DNA from 2 places in the Neorhizobium phenanthreniclasticum genome. Region 2 is predicted to be linked to the other one. Evidence: predicted binding sites of a transcription regulator. Region 2 holds the regulator's gene; the other holds the start of a gene.
What was found. The regulator LexA, encoded in region 2, represses DNA repair genes until DNA is damaged. The targets are predictions, from matches to a motif close to TGTTCNNNNTGTGTTCNG.
Positions count from the first base shown of each region.

Region 1 (7,456 bases), on a different contig from region 2:
GCCAGGGCGCCGAGGACATGGTGTCGCTCTACCTGCAGATATCCCACGCGCTGGATCAAAAAAGCGCCGATACGCTGATTCTGCTCGGTGGCATTGCCGAAAAGCTTGAACAGCCCGAGCGCGCCATCAAGTTCTATTCGAGCGTGCCGGTCGATTCGCCGATGCGGCGGATTTCCGAACTGCAGCTCGGCGTGACGCTCTCGGAAACCGGCAAGGCGGAGGAAGCCAAACAACATCTGAAGGCGCTGATCGATTCCGATCCTTCCGACATTCGTAGCTATATCGCCTATGGCAGCGTGCTTTCCGAAGCCAAGGACTACAAGGCCATGGCGGAGACCTACGACAAGGCGGTCGAGGTGATCGGCCCGGTGCCGAAGCCCGGCGACTGGTCGGTCTTCTTCCAGCGCGGTATCGCCTTTGAACGGCTGAAGCAGTGGGACAAGGCCGAGCCGAACTTCCGCAAGGCGCTGGAGCTCAATCCCGAACAGCCGCAGGTGCTGAACTATCTCGGCTACTCGCTGGTCGACATGAGCAAGAACCTCGAAGAGGGCCTCGACATGATCCGCCGCGCCGTCGATGCGCGGCCTGATGATGGCTATATCGTCGATTCGCTTGGCTGGGCCTATTACCGTATGGGCAAGTTTGACGATGCCGTGACGGAACTGGAACGGGCCGTGCAGCTGCGTGCCGGCGATGCCACGATCAACGACCATCTGGGCGACGCCTACTGGCGCGTTGGGCGCAAGCTTGAAGCGGTCTACCAGTGGAACCGGGCGCTCGTTTCCGAAGGCGAGGACATCAACCGCGAGCACATCAAGGAAAAGATCGAGAGAGGCCTCCCACCGCTCGATCCGACCGCGACCACTGCCGACCGCAGCCCGGCGGAGCCTGCCGCCCCGCCGCCGCCCGCACCGGCAAATCCCGACAAGAAATCCTGACGCTTCATGCCGATCGACAACATGTTTCCCGAAAACGGGCCTGCCGGCGAGGCGGGCCTTTTTGAACTGGCTCCTGCCAAGATCAACCTCGCCCTGCACGTGACCGGACAGCGGGCCGACGGCTATCATCTGCTGGAAAGCATCGTGACTTTCGCCGACAGGGGCGACGTGCTGAGCTTTGCCGCGGCGGAAGCCGACGACTTCATCGTCTCGGGCCGGTTCGCCCATTTCGTGCCGGCCGATGCGGCGGAAGGGGACGGGAACCTGGTGCTGCAAGCGCGCGACCTCTTGCGCCGGACGCTTGCAGATCGGGGCATTGCAACGACACCCGTCGCCATCCATCTCGAAAAGAACCTGCCCGTCGCGGCCGGGATCGGCGGCGGCTCGGCAGACGCAGCCGCAACGCTGCGCGGGCTCCTCCGCTTTTGGGATGCAAGCCTGCCGGAGCCGGAACTTATCGCACTGTGTCTGTTCCTCGGCGCCGACGTGCCCATGTGCCTCAAGGGCGAGGCGCTGATGGCCAGGGGCATCGGTGAAGAACTCGCCACGCTGCCCACCCTGCCCTCGCTGCCGCTTGTGCTCGGCAATCCGCTCATTGGCGTTTCGACGCCGGATATATTCCGGCGTCTGCTTCGCAAGGACAACCCGTCTATCGGCGCACGTGATGACGACTGGGTACCTTTCCTCAAAACGTTACGCAACGACCTCGAACCGCCGGCGCGTTCACTCGTGCGCGAGATCGATCAGATCTCCAATATGATCGGCGCCGAAGGGGCCATGCTGACGCGCATGTCCGGTTCGGGCGCGACCTGTTTCGGGATATTTCCTTCCCTCGAAACGGCCCAAAAAGCAGTGGACAGCCTTAACGAGCAGAAGCCGGACTGGTATTTTCAGGCCGTGCAGACCATCGGTACAGACCCATGAACCGGATAGACGAAACACGCCATTTCATTCCCGTCGGCATTGCGGTGCTGACCGTTTCCGATACACGCACGCCGGAGAACGACAAGTCGGGCGACACGCTCGTTGCCAGGATCGCCGAGGCAGGCCACCAGCTCAAGGCCCGCTCCATCGTGTCCGACGACAAGGAACGGATCGCTCAACAGGTTCGGGAATGGACGCTCGATCCGGAGATCGACGTGGTGATCACCACCGGCGGCACAGGTTTCACCGGCCGCGACGTGACGCCGGAAGCGCTCGAACCTCTCTTTGAAAAACGGATGGACGGTTTTTCCGAAGTCTTCCACCGCATCTCCTACGACAAGATCGGCACCTCGACGATCCAGTCGCGGGCGACGGGCGGCGTCGCCAATGCAACCTTTATCTTCGTGCTGCCGGGCTCGCCGGGCGCCTGCAAGGATGCCTGGGACGGCATATTGAAGGCACAGCTCGACTATCGCCACATGCCCTGCAATTTCATCGAAATCATGCCGCGGCTCGACGAGCATTTGAAGCGGGGCGCCGGAAAATAAGTCAGCGGGCTGACGCCGCCACCCAGGCAGGGATCATCTCGCTGACGAGCTTCGAGGCCTTCTGCCCCCTGGCGAGCGCTTCCAGGTCCATGCCGGACTTGGCGAGCGCGATCGCCTGTCGTTTCGGCAAAAGCAGGCCGTATTCCAGAGGCGGCACCGCACGCCCGATGCGCTTGAAGAACGGTCGCCGATAGGTTCGCGACGGCGCGAATCGGGCCGGCCGCTTGTTGAGCGCGATATATTCCATCACCTCGTCGATCCAACCGGCCTGCAGCCGCGCGCCCGGCTCCACCAGAAGCAGCCACTCCCCCCGCGCGCCGCGCAGGATGTCCTTGATCTCCCAATGGGTGTGGAAACGGCAGCCGGCCGCATCGGCGACGTGGGAGGTTCCATCCCGCGAGCCGTGATCGAGCACCACCACATCGCTTACAAGCCCTTCCACCGCGGCGGAAACAAGAATGGAGAGCGTCTGCGCCAGCTCTGATTCCTGGTCGCGGCATTCCATGATGACAGTCAGCATTCCTGACATTTACCGCATTGCAACAGGGAATGCCAGAAACGGTTTTCAAAATTTGTTCTTGCAATGTTCTCGTTTTGAGGCTAGGAATTTAATCATCACGAACGGGGAATTTCCCCTTCAGGAGCGTCCGATGAACGAGCTGTCCCATTTGCGGCAGGCTGCCTTTGCGCCTGCCCATACGGCGGATATTGCCGATGCGCTGGTGAAGTCCTCCGGCCTCAGGGTAGAGGTCGACCGTCGGCGCGGACGCGGCGCGGGCTTGAATCCGAGCGGCCGCTTCGAGGAGGAGCGCCGTGAGATTTTCGGCGACGGCTGGCAGACGATCGAGGAGCTGGAACCGTTCAAGACCGAGGTGCAGGTGGAAAAGCCGCGTACGGCAATCACCCGCAACGATTCACCCGATCTCTCCTTCGACCGTTCGATCAATCCCTATCGCGGCTGTGAACACGGCTGCATCTATTGTTTCGCACGCCCGACCCACAGCTATATGGGGCTTTCGCCGGGACTCGATTTCGAATCGAAGCTTTTCGCCAAGCCCGACGTGCCGAAGCTGCTCGAAAGGGAACTGAGCAAGCCCGACTACAAGGTGCGGGCGATCGCGATCGGGACGAATACCGATCCCTATCAGCCGATCGAGCGGGAATGGCGCATCATGCGGCAGATTCTCGAAGTGCTGAACAAGGCCAACCATCCCGTCGCTATCGTGACGAAATCGGCGCTGATCACCCGCGATATCGACATCCTTTCCGAAATGGCTTCGAAAGGGCTTGCGAAGGTCGGCATTTCCGTCACGACGCTCGACCGCAAGCTGGCCCGCACCATGGAGCCGCGCGCCTCGACCCCTCCCAAGCGTCTTACCGCTATCAAGGCGCTGACTGGTGCCGGCATTCCGACGGCGGTCATGGTGGCGCCCGTGATCCCGGCGCTTAACGATCACGAGATCGAGCGCATTCTGGAAGCCGGCCATGCGGCAGGAGCAGCCGAGGCAAGCTATGTTCTGCTCCGCCTGCCGCTGGAGGTGAGCCCGCTCTTCCGCGACTGGCTTCTGCAGAACTATCCGAACCGCTACCGGCACGTGATGTCGCTGATCCGCTCGATGCGCGGCGGCAAGGACTATGATGCCGAGTGGGGCAAGCGGATGAAGGGTGCCGGCCCCTATGCATGGCAGATCGGCCGCCGCTTCGAGATGGCGGTGAAGCGGCTCGGCATGGTGCGCCGCGGCCTGCCTTTGCGCGACGACATTTTTATCCGGCCGGACGGCGGAGGCATACAGCTTTCACTGCTTTGAGCACGACAGGCATGAAGCCTGCGATTTTTTGATTTTCTCTTTCCGGCACCTTCCCCGCATCCATTGCGTGCCGGAATCTCCCCGGTTCCACCGCCGCCCCGGTGGATAGCGACGCCGCATCGCTTGTCCGGGGTTGCAGGAGATCGGGTCGGCGTGCGAGGTTGCCGCCATGTTGCCTCGCACGTCACCCGATTCTCCGATGCTTTTCGAAGAAGTGCCGCTCGTTCCGGATTTCAGCCTGGAACTTCTGGCACGCAAGGCCGGCCATTGGCCGGTCGCCGGCACCGACGAGGCCGGGCGCGGGCCGCTAGCCGGCCCCGTCGTTGCGGCTGCCGTAATCCTCGATCCGAACAATATCCCGGATGGTCTCAACGATTCCAAGCAGCTCACCGCCGCCCAGCGGGAAGTGCTGTTCGAGGCGATCATGGCCACATCGGAGGTCTCGATCGCCGCTTCCGGCCCCCGCCATATCGACGAGCGCAATATTCTGCGCGCCAGCCTCGATGCCATGCGTCGGGCCATAGCCGGTCTTGCCATAACCCCGGCCTATGTACTCGCCGATGGCCGCGACGTGCCCGCCGGCCTTTGCTGTCCCGGCAAGGCGGTCATCCAGGGCGATGCACGCTCCGTTTCGATCGCCGCCGCCTCGATCATCGCCAAGGTCACACGGGACCGGATGATGGCTCGCGCCCACCATGTGTTCCCGGCCTACGGCTTTGCCAATCACGCGGGCTATGGCACGCCGCAGCACCGTGCCGGCATCGAGATGCACGGCCCCTGCCGCCTGCACCGGATGAGTTTCCGGCCGCTTCGGAAGGACGATCTGCCGGAGGGTTGACCGCCAAGGCCAGCTTTCGTCCGCCTGCGCCGAACATCAACTCTTCGGGTCCGTCGCTCGCATGCTCGGGCGATCCGCCATCCGTTCCCACCACGCGACGACCTCTGGATTCTCGGCCATCATGTCCGAAGCGACCGGTGCCTTGACGAAATAGTCGATCATCGGCGCGACATGGAGATCGGCGAGGCTGAGGGCGCTTCCGCATAGCCATGGGCCATTCGCCATCAGATCACTAATCGCCCGCAGGCAGGTCGGCGCCCGATCGAGTGCTGGCTGCAGCTTGGCAATATCCGTCTGCCTGCCGCTCAGAGGCTTCGAGACCTGCTCGACATAGATGCCCCAGACGAGGGTCGGGTAGAGATAACCATCCGCGATGCTGATGATCTGGTTCATCCGCGCCCGGGCGCGGGGGTCAGCGGGCTGCAGAACGGGTCCTTCAAAACCTTCGTCCACATATCTGGTGATGGCGCCGGTCTCATAGAGTGCGAAGCCGCCGTGCTCGAAGGCAGGAATACGCCCGAAAGGCTGCCTTTCCAGATAGGTGGCGGGCGGGCCGCCTGTCGCGAAGACGTCGACCGGCGCCAGTTCATAGTCAACGCCCTTCTCGAAGAGCGTCAGCCGCGCCGCGCGCACATAGACACTATAATCGGTACCGAACAGTGTTGGCTTCTGCATTGGCCGTCTCCGAACCTTGCCTCACTTCGCTGCAGCGAACGCGATGGCGGCAAAAGAAAAGCCCCCGGAGCTCAGCGCTTCGGAGGCTTCAGATGTTCGATGAAAATCGGAATCAGTTCAATCGCGACTGCACCTTGCCGACGGCGTCCTGGAAGAGTGCATCCCGGGTGGCGGCGTCCGCCTTCTTCGCAATGACGCTTTCGGCAGCGGCGATCGCAAGATCGACAGCGGCAGAGCGCACGGCGCCAATCGCTTCCGCCTCGGCCTGCTTGATCTTCTGCTCGGAAAGCGCATTGCGGCGAGTGACGAATTCCTCCGTCTTCTGCTTGGCTTCCGCCGTCAGAGCTGCAGCTTCACGCTCGGCAGCGGCGACGATCTGCGCGGCATCCGCTTCGGCTTCCTTGCGCTTGCGCTGGTATTCGGCAAGCAATAGCTGAGCCTCGTCACGCAGACGCTTTGCCTCGTCGAGTTCCTTGCGGATGTTTTCGGCCCGCTCGTCGAGCGACTTCGCCATCATGCCCGGCACTTTGAGATAGACGATCAGAGCCAGGAAGAGGACGAGACCGACGAACGCAAAAAATGTTGCATCGAATGCCATCGGATCAGGCCTCCGTCTTCACGGCTGCAACCGCAGCCTTGATGTCATCGCCAGTTGCCTTGGCGCCGATCAGCTGATCGACGATGGCAGATGCGGTTTCTTCGGCGATCTGGCCGACTTGGGCAAAAGCCTGCGCCTTGATCTCTCCAATGCGGGTTTCGGCCACCGCAAGCTTCTGAGCTAGTTCGGCCTCGATCGCAGCACGGTCGGCGGCAGCCTTCGTCTTGGCGGCTTCGCGGGCGGTTTCAGCAATCGAATGCCCCTTGGAACGGGCGGCGGCCAGTTCCTTTTCATAGGTCTCGACGGCAGCATCCGCTTCCGCCTTCAGGCGGGCGGCCTCGTCGAGGTCCTGGGCGATCCGGTCATGGCGGTGTTCGAGAATGCCGCCGACGCGCGGAACGATGACCTTCTTCATCAGGAGATAGAAGAGGCCGAAGGTGATGACGAGCCAGAGGATCTGCGACGGGAAATAGGTCGCGTCGAAGGGCGGGAAGGTTCCGCCACCGTGCTCGCCTTCATGGGCGACGCCGGTTTCGGTATGCACTTCGCCAGCCGGCGCGGCATGCGTATCGCCCGCAGGGGCGGTGCCCGGTGCTGCAGGCGTTTCAGGAGCGGCCGGCGCGGTCTGCGCATGTGCCGAGGTCACGAACATCATCACCTCCAGGTGTATTCCAAATGCGAAGGATCACGGCGCGCTTTTCCAAGCGGCCGCGATCCCGATCCCTGGCCAGGTATCAGACTGCGTAGAGCAGCAGGAGAGCGATGAGCAGCGAGAAGATGCCCAGAGCTTCCGTAACGGCGAAGCCGAATACCAGACGGCCGAACTGGCTGTCAGCGGCGGACGGGTTGCGCAGAGCGCCCGAGAGGTAGTTGCCGAAGATGTTGCCGAGGCCGAGAGCCGTGCCGGCCATGCCAAAGCAAGCCAGACCTGCACCGATGAACTTTGCTGCTTCCGCTTCCATGAGAAACTCCTTGAAATGGTTGTTGCGGCTGATGACTGACGCCTCAGGACGCCAATGTCGTTATCCTTAGTGCCCGCCGGGATGGATCGCGTCGTTGAGGTACATGCAGGTCAGCACCGCAAAGACGTAAGCCTGGAGGAAGGCGACGAGGAATTCGAGACCGGT
Region 1 is NZ_JBEAAL010000001.1:214,250-221,705, forward strand. It holds gene ABK249_RS01055 (tetratricopeptide repeat protein) at 1-938, shown strand, start outside; gene ABK249_RS01060 (4-(cytidine 5'-diphospho)-2-C-methyl-D-erythritol kinase) at 945-1,862, shown strand; gene moaB (molybdenum cofactor biosynthesis protein B) at 1,859-2,410, shown strand; gene ABK249_RS01070 (glycosyltransferase family 2 protein) at 2,412-2,930, opposite strand; gene ABK249_RS01075 (PA0069 family radical SAM protein) at 3,061-4,218, shown strand; gene ABK249_RS01080 (ribonuclease HII) at 4,388-5,056, shown strand; gene ABK249_RS01085 (glutathione S-transferase family protein) at 5,093-5,731, opposite strand; gene ABK249_RS01090 (F0F1 ATP synthase subunit B) at 5,844-6,329, opposite strand; gene ABK249_RS01095 (F0F1 ATP synthase subunit B) at 6,334-6,981, opposite strand; gene ABK249_RS01100 (F0F1 ATP synthase subunit C) at 7,064-7,291, opposite strand; gene ABK249_RS01105 (F0F1 ATP synthase subunit A) at 7,358-7,456, opposite strand, start outside.
Region 1: the regulator LexA is predicted to act here: its motif matches at 2,984-3,001, upstream of ABK249_RS01075 (PA0069 family radical SAM protein).

Region 2 (7,456 bases):
ACGAACGCCGGGCTATTTCCAAGGAGACCACCGAGGCGCTCCGGCTTTCCGGACTTGCCCATATCGTCGCGATCTCCGGGCTGAACATGGCGCTTGCCGCCGGCATCTTCTTTGTCGGCGTCCGCACTGTCCTTTCGTTTTTTCCCGGGTTTGCCCAGGCCTATCCGGTGAAGAAGATCGCTGCCGCCGGCGCGCTCGTGATGGCGACCGCCTATTACCTGATTTCCGGCTTCGGTGTTTCGGCCGAGCGGGCGTATATCATGATGGCGGTCATGCTTGTCGCAGTCTTCTTCGACCGACCGTCGATCAGCTTGCGCAACGTGGCGCTTTCGGCCCTGATCATTATCGCCGTTTCGCCCTCGGAAATCCTGGGGCCCAGCTTCCAGATGTCCTTTGCGGCTACCGCAGCGCTGGTCGCCGGTTATGCGCTCTGGAAAAATCGATCGAAAAAGCACGATCCGGAACCGCTGCAAATTCGTCACCCTGTGGTGACGCCGGTACTGGCTTCCTGGAAATTCATTGCGGGCATTCTTGCCACGACCCTGATCGGCAGCACGTCGACGGCGATCTTTTCGGTCGAGCATTTCCATCGGATTGCGACCTACGGCGGCCTGGCGGCAAACCTCGCCGCCATGCCGATCATTTCTTTCGTGGTCATGCCGGCCGGACTGGTCGGCATGCTGCTCGTACCGTTCGGGCTCGATGCGCCTTTCCTGAAGCTCATGGGTCTCGGCCTGGAAGCGGTGATCTCCATAGCAAGACATGTCGCGGCCTGGGGCGGCGACGCCGGTATCGGTCGTCAGCATCCCTGGTTCCTGCCTGTCTCCACGGCCGGTTTTCTTCTGCTGACCCTTTTGAGAAGCAGGCTTCGGCTGGTCGGCATTCCGCTCGTTGCCGCCGCATTGCTGTTCTCCTGGCACGAACGATCGAAGCCCCTGCCGGATATTCTAGTTGCCGAGGACGGAACGATGATTGCCGTGATAGGCAGGGAAGGTATTGCCACCAACCGCACCCGTCCGCCCGATTTCATCTACGGCCAGTGGAAACGGGCACTTCTCCTGGGCGATCCCATAAAACCGGACGTGTCATCAGCAAGAGATAAACCGCCCGATGGGAAGCCTGAGGAGCGCCGCGAGCTGACGCAGGCCGAAATCGAGACGGCGCGGTCCCGCATCAGGCAGGTGCCTGCCGGTCATTTCGTATGCGAGCCGCGTGTCTTCTGCGGGGTGAAAACTTCCGGGGGCACCAACATAGCCTCCGTCGAAGACAGCCGTTATGCCGGTGCGGCCTGCGATGCCGCCCATATCATCATCGCGCCGCGCGCCCGTTTCGATCACTGCCGCTCCGGCGCATTGATGATCAACGGCAATGCTTTGCGAAAGACTGGTGCGCTCGAAATTTCCCTGCACGGCGCAGCCGACATCCGGCAATGGACTATTCGCCCCGCCATGGCCGGCCATGACCGCCCCTGGAGCAGGCATCGCCACTATGACTGGCGGAACAAGATGTTCGCCTCGGCGCTCCCGGAACCGCTTCGGCAATTGATCAATGGTAACGGCGGATGAGGCCGACCAGCTTGCCCTGGACCTTTACCCGGTCGGGCGGGAATATCCGGGTTTCGTAGGCCGGGTTCGCGGCTTCCAGCGCGATCGAGGCGCCACGGCGGCGGAAGCGCTTCAGCGTCGCTTCCTCCTCGTCCACCAGCGCTACGATGATGTCTCCCGGATTGGCGGTGTTGCTGTTGCGGATGATCACCGTGTCGCCGTCCAGGATGCCGGCCTCGATCATCGAATCACCCTTGACTTCCAGCGCGTAATGTTCGCCGGAACCAAGCATCTCGGCGGGCACTGCGATATCATGCGTGTTGTTCTGGATCGCCGAGATGGGCACGCCGGCGGCGATGCGGCCCATGACGGGAACCGTGGTGGCGTTGGAGAGATCGTCGTTGGCTGCGGGCTTGGCCGGAGCGGCAGCGACCGGCTGCGGCTTGCCGAGGCTGCCCTCGATAACACTCGGCGAGAAGCCGCGGCGTGGCTGCAGGCTCGACTGATAGGCTTCCGGCAGCTTGATGACTTCAAGGGCACGTGCCCGGTTCGGCAGGCGGCGGATGAAGCCGCGCTCCTCCAGTGCGGTGATCAGCCGGTGGATGCCGGACTTCGACGCGAGGTCGAGCGCGTCCTTCATTTCGTCGAAGGAGGGCGGCACGCCGGATTCCTTCATGCGTTCGTGAATGAACAGAAGCAATTCCTGCTGTTTGCGCGTGAGCATATTTGGCACCTTGAGAGTCGGAAACAAATCAAGAACATACACTATATGTTCCATATGTGTTCCGCAAGTCCCTAAATTTTCGTGAAGTATGATGATTTTTCTTCATGGATGTCTGCAACATATCTCTTTCGACACCACTTGCTCGAAGCCGATCCGCTGCCAATGTAGTGCTGCGATTCCGGATTCTGGGGGCTCTCGCGTGAATGCTAGACTAATCGATCATCTCGTTCTGCCGGTGGCGGACCTTGCCGTCGCGCGTTCGCGACTGGCAGAACTCGGATTTACAGTTGCGCCGGAGGCCTTTCATCCTTTCGGCACGGCCAATGCCTGCGTGTTTTTCTCGGATGGGGCCTATCTGGAGCCGCTGGCGATCGCCAACCGGCGTCAGGCGACAGCCGCGGCCAAGCGCGGCAATGTCTTCACCGCCCGGGATCTCGACTTCCGCAAGGCGCGTAACAGTCAGGGCTTTTCGGCCCTCGCGGTTGCCACGGGCGATGCGGCAGCCGATCACGCGCGTTTCAGGCTGCGCGGGATTTCCGCGGGCGATATCCTGGAATTCTCCCGCGGCGTGAAGATGCCGGACGGTTCCGAGACTGAGGCAAGCTTCCGGCTGGCCTTTGCGGGAGACGAGCATGCGCCGGATTTCTTCTTGTTCTCTGCACAGCGGATCAATCCGCTGCCGGCCGATCGAGGCGAACTGGAACGCCATTCCAATACGGTGACCGGCTTGAGCGAGATCGTTCTTTCGGCCGCATCGCCCGACGATTTTGCGCCCCTGCTCGAAGAGGTGCTGCTTGCGAAAGCCGGGATCGAAGCTGCGGCCGTGGAGCTTGTCGCTTCGAACACGCGCATCCGCGTCATGCAGGATCAAGATCTCGAATCGGAATTCGCCCTTGCGCCGTTGCCGAATGCCGAAGGTCTGCGCGGCCGGGCGATCATCTTCAAGACTGCCGATCTTGCCGTGACAGAGATCATCCTTGCTGCTAATGACGTCGCATTCGTCCGTCGGGAGGGCCGTGTGCTGGTCCAGGCGGCGCCCGGCCAGGGTGTGTTGTTCGGTTTCGAGGAATAGTCTCATGGAAGTCTCCGCCAATCCGCGCGTCTCCGTCGGCGAAGGGCACGGCAAGGTCGTCTTCGCACAGGATGCCCGCCTGTCGCTGATCGCCGGCCCGTGCCAGATGGAAAGCCGCGACCACGCCTTCATGATGGCGGGTGCGCTGAAGGAGCTTTGCGACAAGCTCGGCATCGGGCTCGTCTACAAATCATCCTTCGACAAGGCGAACCGCACGTCGATTTCCGGCAGGCGCGGCATCGGGCTCGAAAGCGCCATGGAAATCTTCGCCGATCTGAAGAAGGAATTCGGCTTCCCGGTTCTCACCGACATTCACACGGAAGAGCAGTGCGCCATCGTCGCACAGACGGTGGACGTGCTGCAGATCCCGGCCTTCCTTTGCCGCCAGACGGACTTGCTTGTCGCTGCGGCGAAAACCGGCCGCGTCATCAATGTCAAGAAGGGCCAGTTCCTGGCACCCTGGGACATGAAGAACGTGTTGGCCAAGTTCACCCAGAGCGGCAATCCGAATGTGCTGCTCTGCGAACGCGGCGTCTCTTTCGGTTACAACACATTGGTGTCCGACATGCGCTCGCTGCCGATTATGGCGGCGATGGGCGCTCCGGTCGTCTTCGACGCGACGCATTCGGTCCAGCAGCCGGGTGGACAGGGCGGCTCCACCGGCGGCCAGCGCGAATTCGTCGAGACGCTGGCGCGGGCGGCCGTTGCCGTCGGTGTCGCCGGCCTCTTCATCGAGACCCACGAGGACCCGGACAATGCTCCGTCTGACGGTCCGAACATGGTGCATCTCAAAGACATGCCTCGGCTGCTGGAAAAGCTGCTTGCCCTCGATGCGGTCGCAAAGGCTGCCTGAAGCGCCTGCCTGAAAAAGCGCGAAAAGCGGCTGCATTGTAATTTTCGTGTCACTGACTGTGGGACATGTTCAGTGACCCGAACCGTATAGATCCGACGTCCAAGCCCAGGGAGAGTCTTTTGACCGCCATCACCGATATCATCGCCCGTGAAATCCTCGACAGCCGCGGTAATCCGACGGTTGAAGTGGACGTTTATCTGGAAGACGGTTCTTTTGGCCGTGCAGCTGTTCCGTCCGGCGCGTCGACCGGCGCGCACGAGGCGGTCGAACTGCGTGACGGCGGCAAGCGTTACGGCGGCAAGGGCGTCGAAAAGGCTGTCGAGGCGGTCAACACCGAGATCTTCGATGCGATCGGTGGTTTCGATGCCGAAAGCCAGATCCACATCGACAAGACGATGATCGCGCTCGACGGCACGCCGAACAAGTCGCACCTCGGCGCCAATGCCATCCTCGGTGTGTCGCTCGCCGTCGCCAAGGCCGCCGCCGAATCCGCCGGCCTGCCGCTCTACCGCTACGTGGGCGGTCCGAACGCGCATGTCCTCCCCGTTCCGATGATGAACATCATCAACGGCGGCGCCCATGCCGACAACCCGATCGACTTCCAGGAATTCATGATCATGCCGGTCGGCGCCGATACGCTGCGTGACGCGGTGCGCATGGGTTCGGAAATCTTCCATGTCCTCAAGAAGGAACTCGCCGCCCAGGGGCATAACACCAATGTCGGCGACGAGGGCGGTTTCGCTCCGGGCCTGAAGAGCGCCCCGGAAGCCCTCGATTTCATCATGAAGTCGGTCGAGAAGGCCGGCTACAAGCCGGGCGACGACGTCTGCCTGGCGCTCGACTGCGCCTCGACGGAGTTCTTCAAGGACGGCAAATACGTGATGGAAGGCGAAGGCCGCACGCTGGAATCCGGCGCCATGGCCGATTACCTCGCCGAGCTCGTCGGCAAGTATCCGATCATTTCGATCGAGGACGGCATGGCGGAGGACGACTGGGACGGCTGGAAGGCGCTCACCGACAAGATCGGCGCCACGTGCCAGCTCGTCGGCGACGACCTCTTCGTCACCAATTCCGCGCGTCTGCGCGACGGCATCCGCATGGGTGTCGCAAACTCCATCCTCGTCAAGGTCAACCAGATCGGTTCGCTTTCGGAAACGCTCGATGCCGTCGAGACCGCCCACAAGGCGCGCTACACGGCTGTCATGTCGCACCGTTCGGGCGAGACGGAGGATTCCACCATCGCCGACCTCGCGGTCGCCACCAATTGCGGACAGATCAAGACCGGCTCGCTGTCGCGCTCCGACCGCCTTGCCAAGTACAACCAGCTCATCCGCATCGAGGAAATGCTGGGTCCGCAGGCGGCTTATGCCGGCCGCGGCATTTTGAAGGCCTAAACTCCACGCCCCTCCCTCACCCTCTCCCCGCACGCGGGGAGAGGGGATGTCCCTCCGCGCGGCGTTGTGAATGGGCAAAACGGCGCGACATATTTCTTCTCCCGTCAGAACTTACGGGGCTTCCACGTCCTGAATGTCGAGATCGGCGGACTCGATTCTAGTTAGCGATTGCTTAAGCAAGTTCTGCGAATTTGAAATTCTGTTCGGATCGATTTCTGCGATCCCCGTAGAGCGTGACAAGGCGTTGATTGGGCATGTGGACGAAGCATCACAGACAAAGAAAATTCGGTCGTTTTGTCCTCCCCGCCATTACCGTCGCCTTCCTTTCATACTTCGGCTATCATTCTGTGCATGGTGATCTGGGTCTGATCGCCACCGAGGAATTCGAGCGTCAGCGGCAGGCGCGTGCCGAGGAGCTCGCCAGGCTGACGGCCAGACGCGAGGCGCTTGAGCGGCAGGTGCAGCTCATGAGTGACGGCTCTCTGGAGAAAGATATGCTCGATGAGATCGCCCGCTATCAGCTCAATGTTTCGCGCAACGACGAAATCGTCATCTTCAATAACTACTTCTGAGTTAACCGGAATCTGGTTAACTTAACATTTCGCAAGTCTTTTCAGTGTGTTGTGCGGAATGTGAGCCATGCATTTATGGCATTGCTGGGGTCTCGTTTCTTGCCTATGGTACGGCCTCGAAACCGGAGCGGGTTTCCGACGGCCAGCGTCGGGCACTAAAGCCGCTCTCCATGCAGCACGAGAGGGAGGGATGAATGGCGCCGACCAAAACCGCGTCTGTATCCGGCCGCAAATCCGCGGCAAAGTCTGCTACGGCAAAATCTGTTACCAAGACGGCATCCAGGCCGGCAAAGAAGAATTTCGACGGCGGCACCTTTGCTGACTTCAGCAAGGAAGAGGAGCTCAAGGCCCTCCGCGACATGCTCCTGATCCGCCGCTTCGAGGAAAAGGCCGGCCAGCTTTATGGCATGGGCTTCATCGGCGGCTTCTGTCATCTCTATATCGGCCAGGAAGCAGTCGTCGTCGGCATGCAGATGGCGCTGAAGGAAGGCGACCAGGTCATCACCGGCTACCGTGACCACGGCCACATGCTGGCGACGGGCATGAGCGCGCGTGGCGTCATGGCGGAGCTCACCGGGCGCCGGGGCGGCTATTCCAAGGGGAAGGGCGGCTCCATGCACATGTTCTCCAAGGAAAAGAACTTTTACGGCGGTCACGGCATCGTCGGCGCCCAGGTCTCGCTCGGTACCGGTCTGGCCTTTGCCAACAAATACCGCGGCAACAATGCGGTCAGCACCGCCTATTTCGGTGACGGCGCGGCCAACCAGGGTCAGGTCTACGAGAGCTTCAACATGGCCGAGCTCTGGAAGCTGCCGGTCGTCTATGTGATCGAGAACAACCGCTATGCCATGGGCACCTCGACCGCCCGGGCCACGGCGCAGGCCAATTTCTCGCAGCGCGGCGCTTCCTTCAACATTCCCGGTTTCCAGGTGGACGGCATGGATGTACGCGCCGTGAAGGCTGCCGCCGACGAGGCGATGGAACATTGCCGGTCCGGCAAGGGCCCGATCATCCTCGAAATGCTGACCTACCGGTATCGCGGCCACTCCATGTCGGATCCGGCCAAGTACCGCTCGAAGGACGAGGTACAGAAGATGCGCTCCGAGCACGACCCGATCGAGCAGGTGCGCGCTCGCCTTCTCGAAAAGGGCTGGGCGACCGAGGACGAATTGAAGGCGATCGACAAGGACGTCCGCGACATCGTCGCCGACAGCGCCGATTTCGCCCAGGCCGATCCGGAGCCGGATGTGTCCGAGCTCTATACCGACATTCTGCTCTGATCGAGGGGAGGGAGTTT
Region 2 is NZ_JBEAAL010000020.1:122,180-129,635, forward strand. It holds gene ABK249_RS23225 (ComEC/Rec2 family competence protein) at 1-1,565, shown strand, start outside; gene lexA (transcriptional repressor LexA) at 1,546-2,268, opposite strand; gene ABK249_RS23235 (VOC family protein) at 2,468-3,340, shown strand; gene kdsA (3-deoxy-8-phosphooctulonate synthase) at 3,345-4,193, shown strand; gene eno (phosphopyruvate hydratase) at 4,313-5,587, shown strand; gene ABK249_RS23250 (FtsB family cell division protein) at 5,842-6,159, shown strand; gene pdhA (pyruvate dehydrogenase (acetyl-transferring) E1 component subunit alpha) at 6,354-7,439, shown strand.